Regions from separate parts of the Aquabacterium sp. UBA2148 genome, predicted to be linked through region 2. Evidence: predicted binding sites of a transcription regulator. Region 2 holds the regulator's gene; each other region holds the start of a gene.
The links. Region 2 encodes FliA, which starts transcription of late flagellar genes. Its sites were predicted from a motif close to CTAAAGTTTNNNNNNNNNNNGCCGNTA; they were not measured.
Positions count from the first base shown of each region.

Region 1 (4,596 bases), on a different contig from region 2:
GGACCGCGCCCTGCACGGCTACGGCCTGACGCCCCCCATCGTCGAGATGGTGAAGCGGCGTGGCGCCGACGTGCTGGTGACCGTGGACAACGGCATGGCCAGCCACGAGGCCGTGACGCTGGCCCGCGCCCAGGGCATGAAGGTGCTCATCACCGACCACCACCTGCCCGTGGTGCTGGACGATGGCTCTTTCAGCCTGCCAGACGCCGACGTGATCGTGAACCCCAACCAGCCGGGCTGCCCCTTCCCCAGCAAGGCCATGGTGGGCGTGGGCGTGATGTTCTACGTGCTGCTGGCCTTGCGCGCCGAGTTGCGCCAGCGCGGTCGCTTCGACGCTGCCAGCCAGCCTCGCATCGATGCCCTGCTCGACCTGGTGGCCCTGGGCACCATCGCCGACGTGGGCCGGCTCGACGAGAACAACCGCCGCCTGGTCAGCCAGGGGCTCAAGCGCATCCGCACCGGCCGCATGCAGCCGGGCATTGCCGCGCTGTTCAACGCCGCAGGCCGCGACGCCTCGCGTGCCACCAGCCAGGATTTCGGCTTTGCCCTGGGCCCCCGCGTGAACGCCGCCGGCCGCCTGGCCGAGATGGGCCTGGGCATCGAGTGCCTGCTGACCGACGACCGGCGCCGCGCCACGGAGCTGGCCCAGCAGCTTGACGCCATCAACCGCGAGCGGCGCGAGCTGGAGTCAGGCATGCGCGAGCAGGCCGAGCTGCGCCTGGACTCGCTGCTGCCTGAAGGCGAGCCCCCGGCCGCCATCGCCCTGTTCGACCCCGAGTTTCACGAGGGGGTGGTGGGCATCGTGGCCTCGCGCCTGAAAGACCGCCTGCACCGCCCGACCTTCGTCTTCGCCATGGGCCAGGACGGTTTGCTCAAGGGTTCGGGCCGTTCCATCGCAGGCTTTCACCTGCGCGACGCGCTCGATCTGATCGGCAAGCGCCACCCTGGCCTGCTGCGCAAGTTCGGCGGCCACGCCATGGCGGCGGGCTGCACCATCGGCGAGGAGGATTTCGAGGTGTTCGAGCAGGCCTTGGTGCGCGTGGCCGAAGCCGGCCTGGACGCCAGCCTGCTGGCCCGCCAGTTGCCCACCGACGGGCCGCTGCCGCCCGAATGCTTCACGCCCGAGGCCGTGGCGCAGCTCGATGAGGCAGTATGGGGCCCGGGTTTCGAGGCGCCTGTGTTCAGCGACGAGGTGGAGGTCATCACCCAGCGCCTGGTGGGCACGCGCCACCTCAAGCTGAGCTTGCGCATGCAGGGCACGGTGCGCGACGGCATCTGGTTCGGGCGCAGCGAGCCTCTGCCCGCGCGGGCGCAGCTGGCCTATCGCCTCAGCCTGGACGAGTTCCAGGGGCGACAGCGCGTGCAGATGGTGGTGGAAGGCATGGCCGACTGAATCGGCGGCGACACAGCGCCAACGCTCCGGACGCCTAGAACCCAGGCGCCAGCGAACCCCCAGGCTTCAGCGGTAGGCCTGCAGGGCGCGGGCCGTGGCGTTGGTGGCCGGGGGCGCGAACGAGGTGCTTTCACCCGGGAACAGCATCCCCAGGGTGCGACCGAACGAGGCCGTGGCCCGGTGAACCGCCAGTTGCTGCTGCATGCAGCGGGTGCGTGCCAGCATCAGGCGCTGCACCAGTTCAGGCGACAGGGACTCCCCGCCACCTTGGCGCAAGCTGGCCAGCGACGCCGCCAGGCATTGTTGCAACAGCTGGGCCTGCCCATCGATGCGCTCGGCATCGCCCGATGCCAGGGCCTCGTCCAGGGCGGACAGGTGGGCATCGACCTCGGCCAGGCAGGCCGGGGTGTCGAAAGCAGGCGCAGCGTTGCGAGCCATGTCGTCAGGCCGGACCGCGTTGCAGCAGTTCCTTGGCGTTGCTGATCAGCTTGTCAGCGATCACCTCGGCGTCGACCTGGTAGCTGCCGTCGTCGATGGCCTGCTTGACCTTGGAGACCTTCTCCATGTCAACGACGCCATCTCCGCCAGCCATCAGCCCCGTCGCAGAAGTGGACAGCGTGACTTTTGCGCTCTGAGTGACGGGCCCATCGGTGGATGATGCTCGTCCGGAAGCATTGGTCGATGCGGCGCCTTCCGTGCGGCCGTTGACGGCGCCAAGCGCCTTGTCAAGGGGATTGCCGATTTTCATGATGTACTCCTAAGACCCGGCGTTTGCCGAGTGGTCACATCCGCGATATCGACGCGGCCTCGGAAAGACTTTAGCCTCGAATGAGGTTTCCCCCCGACCAAGGGGGGGCAATTTGAAAGATTTTGTCTCTGGAGGGGGGTCAAAGTGTCACCTCCACGAGGCGCTCACCCACCGGCTGACCACAAACAACGCGTCCCTGTTCCGTTCGGACGCGGGCGCAACGCCCCTCGTCGCCAGGAGCCAGCGCCACGCCCTCTGCCGCCACCATGAAGCCAGGGCCTTTGACGTTCAGTCGGACCGGATCGCCTGCGGCGAACCAGCGACGTGAGCGCACATCGGCCTGGCGCAGGCTTTGACCTGGTGAAATCGAACGCTGAACGGCCCGCCCCACGATGTCCGTTGGGCGAACCAGGGCGGGCGAATCCGAGGCGGCGAGGTCAACCTCGGCCCGAGCGACGTCCGACGCCGACACGATGCTGCCAGGACGCAGGGGCACGGTCGCGACCAGCGCCTGCCCCCAGACCTTGACCTGCACCGGCCAAAAAACGTTCCAGCGCACCGGTCCCTGCTCGCAGCGCAGGCCCACCCGCGTGCGCCCCCAGAGTTGGGCGCCGCCCGGCAGGTAGGCCTTGACGCGGTCACACGGCGCCAGGCGGATGCGGGGATCCAGCTGCCCCAGGCTGACCTCGACACGCCAAGGGGGCGTCTTGTCAGCCTGACGATGCTGGGTGTCTGCCGGGCCCTCGCGGCCTGGCTCGGCCTGGTGCGGCAAGGGTTGCTGCTTGAGCAGGCTTTCAACCTGCGCCTGCAAACCCAGTGTGGAGGCATTGCCAGGATCGGCCTGGGCAAAGGGTGCCCCCGCCAGACAGAAAACCAGGGTCAACGCCAGCTGGGCCCAGGCACGGGCCAGCCCGAGTGGGCGGCACGCGTGCGGGCTGTTGGCGGTGACGGGGTTCGGGTCCATGCCGCCAATTTAGTCAGCGGGCGCATCGCGCAAGGGCGGGAAATGAGGCCCGTTTGACGCGCTATTTCGGCTCATGTTCCGGCTCGCAAGGATCAACATCCCCTTCAAGCTGCGTCGACCTGCATCCCGGACCTCCGGGAGCAGCCCGCCGGAGGGATCCCACCATGCTGAACAGACTGACCGATTCGCTGAACTTCCAGGCCACCGCGCTCACGCTGCGGTCCGAGCGCCAGCGCCTGATCGCCAGCAACATCGCCAACGCCGACACCCCCGGCTACGTGGCGCGTGAATTCGATTTCTCGCAGGCTTTGAGCCAGGCCACCGGGCAGCGCTCAGCTGGCACCAGCCCCCTGGCGCCCAGCGCCGTTCGCCTGAGCAGCGGCCACGCCGGCCACATGGGCCTGGACGGCAAACCCGCTGGCGCCAACGCCGACCCGGCCCTGACCTACGCCACCAACGCCCAGACCAACCTCGACAGCAACACCGTGGACATGAACCGCGAACGCGCCAGCTTCGTGGACAACACCGTGCGCTACGAGGCCACCCTGCGCTTCATCAACGGCACGGTGCGCACGCTCAACACGGCCATCACCGGCCAGTGAGGCCCTGAGAGGAGACCAGCATGTCGATGTTCAAGATCTTCAACGTGGCAGGCAGCGCGGTCAGCGCACAAAGCCAGCGGCTCAACGTCGTGGCCTCGAACCTGGCCAACGCCGACACAGTCGCAGGCCCGGATCGCCAGGCCTACAAGGCCCGCCAGGTGGTCTTCAGCACCACGCCCATGGGCGATGTGGGCACCGCCGGCGTCAACGTCTCGCAGGTCACCGAGGACAACACCCCGGGCCGCCGCCAATTCGACCCCAAGCACCCGCAGGCCGACGCAGAAGGCTACGTCACCTACAGCAACGTCAACGCGGTCGAGGAGATGGTCAACATGATCTCCGCTTCGCGTTCCTATCAGAACAACATCGAGGTCATGAACACGGCGAAGTCGCTGCTGAGCAAGACGCTGCAGATGGGACAAGGTAACTGATCATGACCACCGCCGTCACCAACAACACCGCTGCCAGCAGCTCTGGCCTGGCCGCGACCGGCAACAAGTCGACCTCGAACGCCGACGCGCAGGACCGCTTCCTCAAGCTCCTGGTCACGCAGATGCAGAACCAGGACCCGCTCAACCCCATGGACAACGCCCAGGTGACGAGCCAGATGGCCCAGATCAACACGGTCACGGGCATCGAAAAGCTCAACACCACCATGAGCGGCATGAGCACCAGCATGGCCAGCATGCAGATGCTGCAGGGCTCGTCGCTGGTCGGCCACGGCGTGCTGTTCGAGGGCAACCAGCTCTTCGTCAACGAGGGCAAGGCCTCCGCCGGCTACGACCTGGCCGCCGCAGCCACCTCGGTGCGCATCGATGTGCTGAACTCGTCTGGCACGGTGATCGACTCATTCACGCAGACCGGCAAAGCCGCTGGTCGGCAGGGCTTC
Region 1 is NZ_DCXA01000018.1:6,603-11,198, reverse strand. It holds partial or broken gene B2W70_RS00910 (single-stranded-DNA-specific exonuclease RecJ) at 1-1,393, shown strand, start outside; gene B2W70_RS00905 (hypothetical protein) at 1,460-1,831, opposite strand; gene flgM (flagellar biosynthesis anti-sigma factor FlgM) at 1,836-2,141, opposite strand; gene flgA (flagellar basal body P-ring formation chaperone FlgA) at 2,281-3,105, opposite strand; gene flgB (flagellar basal body rod protein FlgB) at 3,270-3,707, shown strand; gene flgC (flagellar basal body rod protein FlgC) at 3,728-4,138, shown strand; partial or broken gene B2W70_RS00880 (flagellar hook assembly protein FlgD) at 4,141-4,596, shown strand, end outside.
Region 1: the regulator FliA is predicted to act here: its motif matches at 2,188-2,214, upstream of flgM (flagellar biosynthesis anti-sigma factor FlgM).

Region 2 (4,462 bases):
CGATGGACGCCTGCCGTGGCGCCCACCTGGTGACCACCGACGTGTGGACCAGCATGGGCTTCGAGGCCGAGAACGAGGAGCGCAAGAAGGCCTTTGCCGACTGGTGCGTGGACGCCGAAATGATGGGCGTGGCCGCAGCCGATGCGCTGTTCATGCACTGCCTGCCAGCCCACCGTGGCGAAGAGGTCGAAGCCGAGGTGATCGACGGGCCGCAATCGGTGGTTTGGGACGAGGCCGAGAACCGACTGCACGTGCAGAAGGCCCTGATGGAGTACCTGCTGCTCGGCCGCATCGGCTGAGCAGGCTCAGAACCGGTAGGCCAGGCGCAGGCCACCCCAGTGGCGACCCTGCACCGTGATGGGTGCCGAGGCTTCCTTGAGCAGCACGAACTTGCCGCCCCCCATGTCCCGACGGTAGGTCTGCAGCAGGAAGGCTCGCGTGTTGCGGGCCGAGGCCAGGCCTGTGCGGTCATTGAAGATGCGACGCCAGCGGCTGTTGGCGGTGTTCCAGACCACGTCGCCAGGCCGTTGCGGATGGCAGTAGACCTTGTTGTGGGTGGAGATGTAGCCGTTGCGGTCTGCCGCGATGCAGAAGACCACCTCGGGCAGGGCCTTGAGGGCCGCTTCCTGCAAAGCCGGGAAAAGGTCGTCCGTCAGGGCATTGAACGGGGCGCTGTGTTGCGCGGGGCTGCTGCCGGCCAGGGGCTGGTAGCGCTCGTCAAACAGCTGCGTCAGGCTGATGCGCCCTGAGCCCAGGGCCTGCTCCAGGCGTTCGGCGATTTGTCCGGCCACTTGCTGGGCCAGCTGGATGTAGGGGGTGTCGGCGGTTTCAACGCCGCAGGTGGCGATGACCTCCATGAGCCGCTCGGAGACGCCCAGCACGCGCTCGCTGCGCTTGGAGGCGTCGGCCAGGGCGTCGCGCACGGTCTGCACCTCCTGCCCCATGCCATCGACCTGCGTCTGGATCCCTTGGCTCAACCCCACGCTGGCGCTGGCGGCCTCGACGATGCGCTGCACGGCGCTTTCGGCCCCCATCAGGGCCAGGTGCACCTGTCGATCCTGGTCCGCTTTGGCGTCCACCGGCACGTCAACGCGCAAGTCCTGAGCCAGCGACTGGATGCGCTGGTCCAGCGAGGCGACCGTGCCCATGATGGCCTTGGAGATGGATTCGACCTGGGTGGACAGGTCTTTGACCGCGTCGGCCACGACCGAGAAGCCCAGCCCGGCCTCGCCAGCGCGCTTGGCCTCGACCGAGGCGTTGAAGGCCACCAGCCGGGTCTGCAAGGCCACCTGGGTGATCTGGCTGGCCGCTTCGGAGACTTGCTTGAGGGTGCTGACCACCCCGGAGACCTCCAGGCCCACGTGCTCGACGCTGGCGCGGGCGCGCTGCATGGCCTGCTGGCTTTGCGCGGTTTCGGACTGGATGCGTTGTTGCGCTTGCGCGATCTGGTGCGCCTGCGCCTGCAGCCCGCTCAGGGCCGTGGTCTGACCGGTGGCGATGGCGGCGCAGTCGTCAAGGGCACCGCGCAATTGCGCCGCCTCGAGCCCCAGGCCGCTGCAGTCCCGCTGCAGCACCTGCGCGAGCGCATAAACGGATTCGGCCCCTTCCAAGCGCATGGGCTCGGCAGAGACCGCTGGCGCAACCGATGCCACGGTTTCGCGCTTTTTGAACAAGGCCAACATGGGCACCCCTCTTCAGAAGGGAGGCCATCGCCCGAGGGAGCAGAAGCTGGCGGGCTTCAGGTCACCACTCTCGGAGCTTGACGCGCAGCCGGGCGATGGATTGGCTGTGCAGCTGGCAAACACGCGATTCGGTCACGCCCAGCACGGCGGCGATTTCCTTGAGGTTCATGTCCTGCTCGTAGTACATGCTCATGACGTACTGCTCGCGCTCGGGCAGGTTCTTGATGGCTTCGACCAGAGCATGGCGCATGCGGTGGTCTTCGAGCAAGCTCAACGGGTCGTTGCCTTCGTCGGTGACGTGGCGATCGAGGTAGTCGTTGTCGCCATCTTCGCCGCTCATGTCTTCCAGGTAGATCAGCTGGGTGCCGCGCACCTTGCCAAGCATCTCCTGGTACTCGGTCAGCGCCATGCCCATTTCCTTGGCGATCTCGCTTTCCTGCGGGGCGCGGCCGAGTTTTTGCTCCAGGCTGTGCACGGCGCGTTCGATGTCGCGCTGCTGTTTGCGGGTGCCCCGGCTGAGCCAGTCGGCGCCGCGCAGTTCGTCGAGCATGGCGCCACGGATGCGCTGGGTGGCGAAGGTCTCGAACTGCACCCCCTGCCCGGCGTCAAAGCGGGTCAAGGCGTCGGTCAGGCCGATCATGCCCACCTGGATCAGGTCGTCGATTTCGACGTTGGCTGGCAGCTTGGCGATCATCTGGTGGGCCAGGCGCCGCACCAGCGGGCTGTACTGGCGCAGCATCGAGTCGACGTCGAGACGGCCTTTGGCGGTGTACGTGCTGGACATGCTGGGCTCCATGAGCATCTTCAGTTGAGTACGGGTGACACGCGGGCAGGCAGGGCTGCACCGGGCGACAACAGGTGGTCGAAAGCGGTCTCACCCAGGGTGTGGGGCAAGGCGCAGCGCAGCAGGCCGGCGGCCAGCTCCATGAAGCGGGCGTCGGGGTCGATCGAGGCGGGCTCGAAGGGGTCCAGGCGCAGGGCGACGCGTTGCGCAGCCCCCAGGAACTGGTCCGAGCACCGCGCGAGTCGACGGATGACTTCGTCGGCCTGCTGGCTGCGACGCGGGGCGCACATCAGCAGGTCATAGGCCATCCAGCCTCCTCGCTGGCTGAGCACCTTGACGGCAGCGTAGGCGTCGGTCAGGCCTTCGGCCAGGTCGTTGGTGAAGACCAGGGGGCGCAGGTTGTGGCCTCGGCAGCGGTCGCCAAAGATGCGCACCAGCTCGCTGGCGGAGGCGTGCAGCAGGACCACGTCGCTGCGGGCGGAGGCATCGGCCAGTTCGTCGAGCAGGGTCGAGCAAGAGCCTCGGGCGTCGGCGAACTTCAGGGGCAAGCCCCGCGCGGCCATGTAGCTGACGTGATCCGACAGGCGCTCGATGCCTTCGGACAGGTCGAACTCGGCGAGCTCGCTGGGCGCCCTCGCCTGCTCGCCCGCATCGACGACCAGGGTGCTCAGGCCACAAGCGGCGTAGGCCGCGCACAGGCGCTCGAGCACCAGGCCACCGGCGCTGGAGCGGGTGTTGGCCACCACCGGGATGAAACGCAGCACGCGGGCGGCGAACATCTGGCGCAGGCCCTGGGCCTGGTCAACAGGCTGGGCTGGGAGGGCAGAACGCACGGGTCGGACCATGGAGGGCGGCTCGGTGTGGGTCAGGCGGTGGCGGTGGCAGCGCGGGCAGACTGCTGCAGCATCTCGGGCATCGAGGGCGTGGCCAGGATCAGGCTGACCTCGTTGGGATCGAGGCGGTAGGCCGGGTTCAGGCTGGCGCGCAGCGCGCGGTGCACCAGGGCTTGTGCGGACAGTCGGTGCCAATCTTCGGGCACGCGTTGGCCGTTTGCCACGCCCAGGACCTTGAGCTTGTGACGGATTAACGCATCCAGCGCCGGGCCGAGCTTCACGGCCTCGTCCAGCTTGGAGAGGATGACGCCGGAGCACTGCTGCGCGTGATAAGCGTGCATGACGTCCTCGATGGCGTCGCCTTGGGCCGATGCGTTGATGACCAGCAGCTTCTTGATGGCCGGGTGGGACAGCATTTCCAGCAGGTCCTTGGTGCGCCCGTCGCGCTGGGCCATGCCGGCGGTGTCGATGAGGATCAGCTTCTTGCCCGACAGGAGTTCGAGCAGGTCTTCCAGGGCAGCGCGGTCATGGGCCATGTGCACGGGCACACCCAGGATGCGACCGTAGGCGCGCAGCTGTTCGTGGGCGCCGACGCGGTAGGCGTCCAGCGTGATCAGGCCCAGGTTCTGCGCGCCGTGCTTGGCAGCGAAGGTGGCGGCCAGCTTGGCGGTGGAGGTGGTCTTGCCCACGCCGGTCGAGCCGATCAGGGCGAACACACCGCCCTGGTCTTCGATGGCGCGCTCGGTGTCGGCGGTGTTGAGGTTGCGCTGCAGCACCTGGGTGGCCCATTCCATCTCGTCGTGCTGGCCGTTGTTGACGTCGGCGGGCATGGCGTCGAGCAGCTTGCGGATCAGCACGGTCGAGAAGCCGCCGTCCAGCAGGCGCTGGGCCAGGTTGGCCTGGGCGGGGGTGCGGCCCAGCTTGTCCAGGAAGGCCATGGTCTCGAAGCGCTCGGTCATCATGGCGCGCATGGCGCGCAACTCGCCGAGCAAGGTGGTGTTGGCCTCCTGAGCCGAGCGCAGGGCCTCCAGGGTCGCGGTGTCGGGTTGGGCAGCCACCGGTGCGGCTGGCTTGGCCTGTGCCGGTGCGTGTGCCTGTGGCTGGGCCTTGGCAGCCGGGCGAGCAGCGGCGCGAGGGGTTTCCTGGCGGGCCACCATCTGGTC
Region 2 is NZ_DCXA01000182.1:3,943-8,404, forward strand. It holds partial or broken gene B2W70_RS10185 (ornithine carbamoyltransferase) at 1-299, shown strand, start outside; gene B2W70_RS10190 (methyl-accepting chemotaxis protein) at 306-1,682, opposite strand; gene B2W70_RS10195 (RNA polymerase sigma factor FliA) at 1,744-2,466, opposite strand; gene B2W70_RS10200 (flagellar biosynthesis protein) at 2,487-3,299, opposite strand; partial or broken gene flhF (flagellar biosynthesis protein FlhF) at 3,332-4,462, opposite strand, start outside.

Region 3 (7,985 bases), on a different contig from region 2:
CAATGCGATTTCGTCTCCGACACCCTGCTTGACGCGCTGCAGCGCTGCTGAACCCCCTTCCAGATAGGAGCCCGCCCATGAAAGTCCTGATCAACAACCGAGACCTGATCTACAAGATCGTGCGTGGGTGCTTCGACGCCGTCGGCACCAAACCCTGGGCCGCCGAGCTGGGCGTTCTGGACGGCCGCAACGCCGAGGTGATCGACCAGATCATCGCGCCGTAAAAGCTGTTCCTCGTTGACGCCTGGTCCTCACAGGCCTTTGACGACTACCGCCGAAACAACCGCCACCGCCCCTGGGTCAACGACATCGACAGCTTCACCAACTACTTTGGTGGACCGGTGTCGGAGCAGGCCACGATGGACCGCCTGCACGCCAAGGCCGTCGAGCGCTTCCAGCACAAGCCTCACGCCAGCGTCATCAAGAGCCCCACCCTGCCGGCGCGCGAGCACCTGGGCGCCCTGCTGGGCGATCGCAAGCTCGACTACATCTACGTGGACGCCAGCCACCAGTACGAGTCGGTGCTGGACGACCTGATGTTCTATGACAGCCTGCTCGGCCTGGACGGCATGCTGCAGCTCAACGACTGCTGCCACTCGCCCGCCGGCGTGCGCCAGAACCTGGGTGTGCTCGAAGCCACGCTGACCTTCATGAAGATGGCCGACTTCATGCCCGTGATGATCACCAACACCGACTGGTCGGACATCCTGCTGGTGCGCCGCAAGAGCGGCATCGACCAGGTGCTCGACAAGATCGTCGAGATCAACGACGTGACCTACGTCGAGGTGCCAAGCCAGTTGCTGGGAGCGCTGCATGTCAAGCAGGGCAAGCGCACCAACCTGAGCTTTCGCTGACAGCCGCTGATCAGGCAGCACAAGCACAAAGGCCGGGGAGACCCGGCCTTTCTCATTTCGCTTGGCACCCGGCGTCGCGCCGGGCAAGGGTGGTCAAGCCGCAGGCAAGGCCTCGGGCACCAGGCCCGCGCGTTGTCGCTCGATCATGCGCACCAGCAGCGCCTCGTACTCGCGCGCAAAACGGGCGCTGTCGAACAGCGGGCTGTCTTCGCGCGCCTGGTCCAGGCGCTCGCGCATGGCCTGGCGGCGCTGCGGGTCTCGGGCCAGCTCGACGATGGTGCGGTGGTACTGCCGCGTGTCGGTGCAGATCAGCTCGGGCAGGCCCACGGCATTGAGCAGGCTGCCAGCCACGCGCGAGGCAAAGGTCTGCCCCATGAGCGTGACCACGGGCAGGCCGGCCCACAAGGCGTCGCTGGCGGTGGTGTGGGCGTTGCAAGGCCAGGTGTCGATGAACAGGTCGGCCAGGCGAACGCGGCTGATGTGGGGACCCAGGTCCCACCGTGGGGCCCAGAACACGCGCTCGGCACCGATGCCGCGCTGCGCCAGCTCCTCCAGCAGGTGTGGCTTGGCCTGCCCGTGCCAGTCAAGCAACCAGAGCACGGCCTCGGGCAAGTCTTTGAGCACACCCACCCAGGTGTCGAGCACCTCGGGGTTGATCTTGTAAGCCTGGTTGAAGCCGCACAGCACCACCGCGTCTTCGGGCAAGCCAACCTGGGCGCGCGTCATCGGCTGGGGGCGGGGGCGCTGGCGGTCATTGGGCTGGTAGCACAGCGGCATCTGCGCGATGTGCTCGGAGAAGTTCGGTGCGTGCGACAGCGGCGTGACCAGCGGGTCGCCCACGATGTAGTCGATGAACGGCGCGCCCGTGGTGCCAGGAAAGCCCAGGAAGGCCGCTTGCAGCGGCGCCGGCCTGCGCGCCAGCACGCCCATGCGGTTGCCGGCGGTGTAGCCCTTGAGGTCGATGAGCAGGTCCAGGTCGTCGTCGGCGATGCGCTGTGCGATCACGTGGTCGGGCTGGCCTTGCAGGTCCACGAAGTGCTCGACGGCCTTGATCACGCGCCGCCTCATGGCCGTGCCGTCGTCGCGGCCTGTTGAGTAGGCAAAGATCTCGAAGCGATCGCGGGCATGGTGCTCGAACACCTCGCACATCAGCACGCAGGTGGCGTGCTGGTGGAAGTCGCTGGACAGGTAGCCCACGCGCAGGCGCTGAGGATGCGAGGCCCGGCTCGGCCTGACCACGGGCTTGAGCCCCAGCCAGGTGTTGGACATGATGGCGCTGGCCTTGCGCTGGTGGAGCGGGTCGTCCGTCAACGTCACGTGGGCAAAGGGGGCCGTGATGATCCGGGCGTCGTCGGACGCGGCGGTCACCAGGTTGCGCAACTGAGCTTCCTGCTCGGCTGCCTGTGGCCAGCGGCAGTTCTCTCGCTCGGCGTAGGCCAGCATGCCGTGCACATGCAAGGCGTTGGGCCCCAGCCCCAGGACCAGGCCGGTGCGAAAGCACTCCGACGCCTCTTCCTTGAGCTCGAGCTCATAAAAGGAAATGCCCATGCGGTAGTGCGACAGGGCATCGTCCATGCTGAACATGATGGCGTCCATGAAGGCCTGGATGGCCTCCTGGTGTTTGCCGGTATTTTGCAAGGCACAGCCCTTGGCCACCCAGTACTCGCGTGTGTTGCGCTGAGACTCCGGCATGGCCGCGAGCACCTGGAGGATCTCGGTGTTGCGCTGCAGGCGGTGCATGGCGCGCACGCGCATGAAAGCAGCCACCTCGGAGCCTGCCTCCAGCTCGGCCGCTCGGTCTGCATGCTTCAAAGCCTCTTCGAAACGCGACAGCTCCAGGCAGCAACGCGCTGCGTTGAGCCGATACAGCGGGTCGTTGGGCTGCAGCTTGACCGCGGCATCGAAGGCCAGCAGGGCAGGAACCCAGTCTTTCGCCTTCAACAGGGTGACGCCGCGTTCCCAGTGCTGACGGGCCTTCTGGGTTGATGCAGACTTGGGTCGGCTGACGACTTTCATGGGCTTCCTCGGATGGCAAGGCCCCATCGCGAGACGCTTCACGGGGCTTTACGAAGTCTATGAAGACGAGGGGCTAAAGAACCCGACAAGTGCGCCGAAAAGGGTCTGCATTTCCCGGACACGTCAAGCAGTCACTGTGCAAAGACCCGCCCAAAACGAGAAAAAAGACACTCAAGAAGGCGCCAGATCGGTCCGATACACCAACCAACGGGATCGAAAGGTTTCGGGGTCCGGTTAGCCGGCCAGAGCACTGAGTGGACTCACCACGAAGGCGAATGGGCTGACTAGCGTCGGGCAGGTCTCTCTGGAACGTCGAAAGACAGCCAGCACTTGTTCGCCGGCGCTATCGCCGGGTAGTAATCATCGCCAAAGGAACTCATCATGGGCAATTCAGTCAACACCAACGTCGTCGCTCTGAACGCACAACGCAACCTGAGCACCTCTCAATCCAGCCTGTCCATGTCGATGCAGCGCTTGTCGTCGGGTCTGCGCGTCAACAGCGCACGTGACGACGCCGCCGGCCTGGCCATCGCCGAGCGCATGGGCGCTCAGATCAAGGGCATGAACGTCGCGGTGCGCAACGCCAACGACGGCATCTCCCTGGCCCAAACCGCTGAAGGCGCGCTGGGCAAGATCGGCGACAACCTGCAGCGCATGCGTGAACTGGCTGTCCAGTCTCGCAACGCCACCAACAGCGATGGCGACCGCGCCAACCTGCAAAAGGAATTCAAGCAGCTGCAGGCTGAAATCGACCGCACGGTTCAAGGCACCAAGTTCAACGGCACCGCCCTGTTCGCATCCGGCGCCTCCACCACCCTGTCCTTCCAGGTGGGCGCTGGCACCGATGCCACCGACCGCATCGACATCGACGGCGCCGTGCTGGGTGGCGGCACCGCTGGCACCGCCACGGTGGTTGACTCCACCGCTGCAACGGCCACCGCCGACCTGCTGGCCACGGTGACCTCGAACTGGGACGGCACCAACGGCATCGCCATCGGTGGCGCCGCCTCCGGTGTGGCCACCAACATCGCCACGACCTCGCAGATCGACGACGCCATCAACGTCATCGACAAGGCCCTGGACACCATCAACGACCAACGTGCCTCCTTCGGTGCCTCGCAGAACCGCTTCGAAGCCGTGATCTCGAACCTGCAGACCAACATCGAGAACCAGACCGCCTCCCGCGGCCGGATCGTGGACGCAGACTTCGCAACGGAAACCGCGAACCTGTCTCGAGCCCAGATCCTGCAACAGGCTGGCACGGCGATGGTGGCCCAGGCCAACCAGCTGCCTCAGCAGGTCCTGTCTCTGCTGCGCTGATCTTCAGCCAGCCCGCGCCAGCCACCGCGCTGGCGCCCTCGGAAGCCGCCCCAGCCGGGGCGGCTTTTCCATTGGGTGCACAGGAATCGAAACAAGGGGCAAAAAGGCCTTCACATCCCGTTTTTGCCTCGGCTCGAATTGGTCGAACATCAGGGCACAGGTCAGAGGTAATCCGAAAGCATCTTTGGCCAGCTTTGCAAGAAAGCCGGCCGGCGTGAGCCGGGACTATCTCGATTCTTTAGGAGTGCAACATGCCCCAAACGATCAACACGAACATCGTTTCGATGAACGCACAGCGCAACCTGAACATGTCTCAGACGTCGCTGGCCACCTCGATGCAACGCCTGTCATCCGGGCTGCGCGTGAACTCCGCCAAGGACGACGCCGCTGGCCTGGCGATCGCCGAACGCATGAACACCCAGGTGCGCGGCATGAATGTCGCCATCCGCAACGCGAACGACGGCATCTCGCTGGCCCAGACCGCTGAAGGCGCGCTGGGCAAGATCGGCGACAACCTGCAGCGCATGCGTGAACTGGCAGTCCAGTCGCGCAACGCCACCAACAGCGATGGCGACCGCGCCAACCTGCAAAAAGAGTTCAAGCAGCTGCAGGAAGAAATCTCGCGCACCGTTGGCGGCGCGCGCTTCAACGGCAAGCCCCTCTTTGACTCGGGCGCCCCGACCACCCTGTCCTTCCAGGTGGGCGCCGGCACCGACGTGACCGACCGCATCGAAATCGAAGGCGCCGTGCTGGGTGGTGGTACCGCCGGCACCGCCACCGTGGTCGACTCCACCAGCGCCACGGCCGATCAGGACCTGCTGGCCACCGTGACGGCCAACTGGGACGGCACCAACGGCCTGGCCATCGGTGGCGCGGCCTCCGGTGTGGCCACCAACATCGCCACGACCTCGCAAATCGACGACGCCATCAACGTCATCGACGCCGCGCTGGACGTGATCAACGACAAGCGCGCTTCCTTCGGTGCATCGCAAAACCGCTTCGAAGCCGTGATCTCCAACCTGCAAGTCAGCGTGGAAAACCAGGCCGCAGCACGGGGCCGGATCATGGATGCGGACTTCGCGGCCGAAACCGCGAACCTGTCTCGCGCCCAGATCCTGCAGCAAGCCGGCACGGCGATGGTGGCGCAGGCCAACCAGCTGCCACAGCAGGTCTTGAGCCTCCTGGGTCGCTGATTCCGCCCGTTTTTCACGCCGGGACCCGACACAGCATCAAGTTTTCATGCCAGTCACCGATGAGCACGGCGTCCGGGTGGCCAAAAGTGCCTTCCGGGCGCTCTTGCATTGAGAGGAAGAAATCATGCCCTCACTCAGCTCAGTTGGCGTCAGCGGCACCGGCCTGGACGAGAACGTCATCACCAAACTGGTGGCGCTCGAAAAGCAGCCCGCCGACGCACTCACCACCAAGAACACCACGCTGCAAACCAAGGTTTCCACGTGGGGAAAAATCCAGAGCGCCTTTTCCTCCCTGAAGGACGCGGCCAACAAGCTGACCCAGTCCGACTTCTGGAAAGGCACCACGGCCACCTCCAGCAACGACGCCGCGGTGGGCGTGAGCACCACCAGCAGCGCTGCGGCGAGCTCCTACGCTGTCTCGGTCACCAAACTGGCACAGGGCCAGATGGTGGCCAGCAATGCCTTCACCGCTGGCAAGACGGCCCCGGTTGGCGAGGGCACGCTGCGCATCGAGCTGGGCACCTACGTCACGAACAACGCCGTGGCGCCTCCGGCCGTCACCTTCAACGCCAAGGTTGCCGCCACGGCGGTGGACATCGCCATCGGCCCCGGCGACAACACCCTGGAGAAAATCCGCGACCGCATCAACGGCGCCAACGCCGGCATCACGGCCTCGATCGTCAACGACGCATCGGGCAGCCGCCTGGTCATGCGCGGCGCCAACGGCGAGAGCAACGCCTTCAAGGTGACGGTGACTGAAAACGGCGCGGTGCCCGGCCTGTCGGCACTCGCCTACACCGCCGAGACCGGCGGCACCTCGGCCATGACCCGCAGCCAAAGCGCACAGAACGCCGAGGCCACCATCAACGGCCTGCTCGTTTCATCCGAGTCCAACACCCTCAGCGATGTGATGGACGGCGTCACCCTCACGCTCAAGCAGGCCACCACCACGCCGGCCAACATCACGGTCGCCACCGACACCGCGGCCATCAGCAAAGGCGTGAACGATTTCATCTCGGCCTACAACAACGTGGTCAGCACCATCCGCGTGCAGACCTTGTATGACGAGGCATCCAAGACGGCAGGGCCATTGCAGGGCGACTCCACCGCGCGCGGCCTGCTCAGCCAGATGCGCAACCTGATCACCAGCGACTCCACCGCCACCGCGTCGTTCTCCAGGCTCTTCGACATGGGCATCGTGACCAACACCGACGGCACGCTGAAGATGACGACCAGCAAGTTCAACGACGCCATGGGCAGCAAGCTGGCGGACATGCAGAAGTACTTCGCCAACAGCGACGATGTGGTGGCCGCCAACAACGGCATGGGCCAGCGCATCAAGAACCTGGCCTCCCAGATCCTGGACACCAACGGAGCGATCGCCAACAGCACCGATGGGCTCAAAGCCACGATCAAGCGCAACACGAGCAAGATCGACAGCATCAACGACCGCGCCGGCCTGTTCGAAGCCCGGTTGCGGCAGCAGTACACCGCCCTGGACGCCAGCTACAGCAAGCTCAGCGGCCTGCAGAGCTACGTGACCGCCCAGTTGGCTGCGCTCAACAAATCCTGAACCCAAAGTAGGGCCTGGATAGGCACTTCTTCCTGGGTCTGAGTGATCAAGGTTTGTCAGCAAACGTCGATAACTCAATCAACACGGACCAACCCGCAGAGTTTGAAGATGTACGCACCAGCCAGCCCCTTCTCCCGCCCCATCCCCGCCGGTGATCGCTCGATGTCCGGCCTGTACCGACAAGTGGGTGTCGAGACCAGCATCAGCAGCGCCTCGCCGCATCAACTGGTCAAACTGCTGCTCGACGGTTTCTTCGATGCCGTTGCCGAAAGCCGCGGCCACATGCGCAAGAAGGATGTGGAAGGCAAGACCAAGGCCATCACCCGCGCCATCCGCATCGTCGACGAAGGCCTCAAGGCCAGCCTCGACGCCAAGGCCGGTGGCGAGCTGGCGAACAACCTGCACAGCCTCTACACCTACGTGTGCCTTCGCCTGACCCAGGCGAACCTGAGCAACGACGAATCGGCCCTCGACGAATGCGTCAGCCTGATGGAGCCGATCCGCGAAGCCTGGGGCGCCATCACACCGGCCAACGCCGAAGTCGTGCGCATGGCCATGGAGGTGCGCGCATGAACGCCCCCGAACTGATCACCGCCCCCGATGAAGAAGTGGTGGCCGGCAACCTGCTGAGCTATTACGAAGCCATCGAAAACGCCAGCCTGGGCATGCTCGAAGCCGCCCGCACCGGCGACTGGGACCGCGTCGTCAAGCTCGAAGGCGCCTGCGCCGTGCTGATCGCCCGCCTCAAGCATGCCTCGGCCGACCACCCGATGGGCCCGACCGAGCAGGCGCTGAAGTCGCGCATCATGCAACGCATCCTCGTCAACGATGCCGAGATCCGCAACCTGGCCGAGCCCTGGATCAACGAACTCGGCTCGATGATGAACGGCGGCACCGACCCCGAAAAAATGCACTGATCGGACACCAGCATGCAGACGTCCCGAGCCAGTCAGGCCAGCCTCGAAGACTTCCGCCTCTCGGCCAGCGCCGAGGTCGCCGCCATGCTCGAGCGCATGGAAGCAGAGCGCT
Region 3 is NZ_DCXA01000142.1:17,172-25,156, reverse strand. It holds partial or broken gene B2W70_RS07795 (DegT/DnrJ/EryC1/StrS family aminotransferase) at 1-51, shown strand, start outside; gene B2W70_RS07790 (hypothetical protein) at 78-224, shown strand; gene B2W70_RS07785 (hypothetical protein) at 360-854, shown strand; gene B2W70_RS07780 (glycosyltransferase family 41 protein) at 948-2,870, opposite strand; gene B2W70_RS07775 (flagellin) at 3,252-4,190, shown strand; gene B2W70_RS07770 (flagellin) at 4,442-5,383, shown strand; gene fliD (flagellar filament capping protein FliD) at 5,508-6,956, shown strand; gene fliS (flagellar export chaperone FliS) at 7,065-7,529, shown strand; gene B2W70_RS07755 (flagellar protein FliT) at 7,526-7,873, shown strand; gene B2W70_RS07750 (flagellar brake protein) at 7,886-7,985, shown strand, end outside.
Region 3: the regulator FliA is predicted to act here: its motif matches at 5,419-5,445, upstream of fliD (flagellar filament capping protein FliD).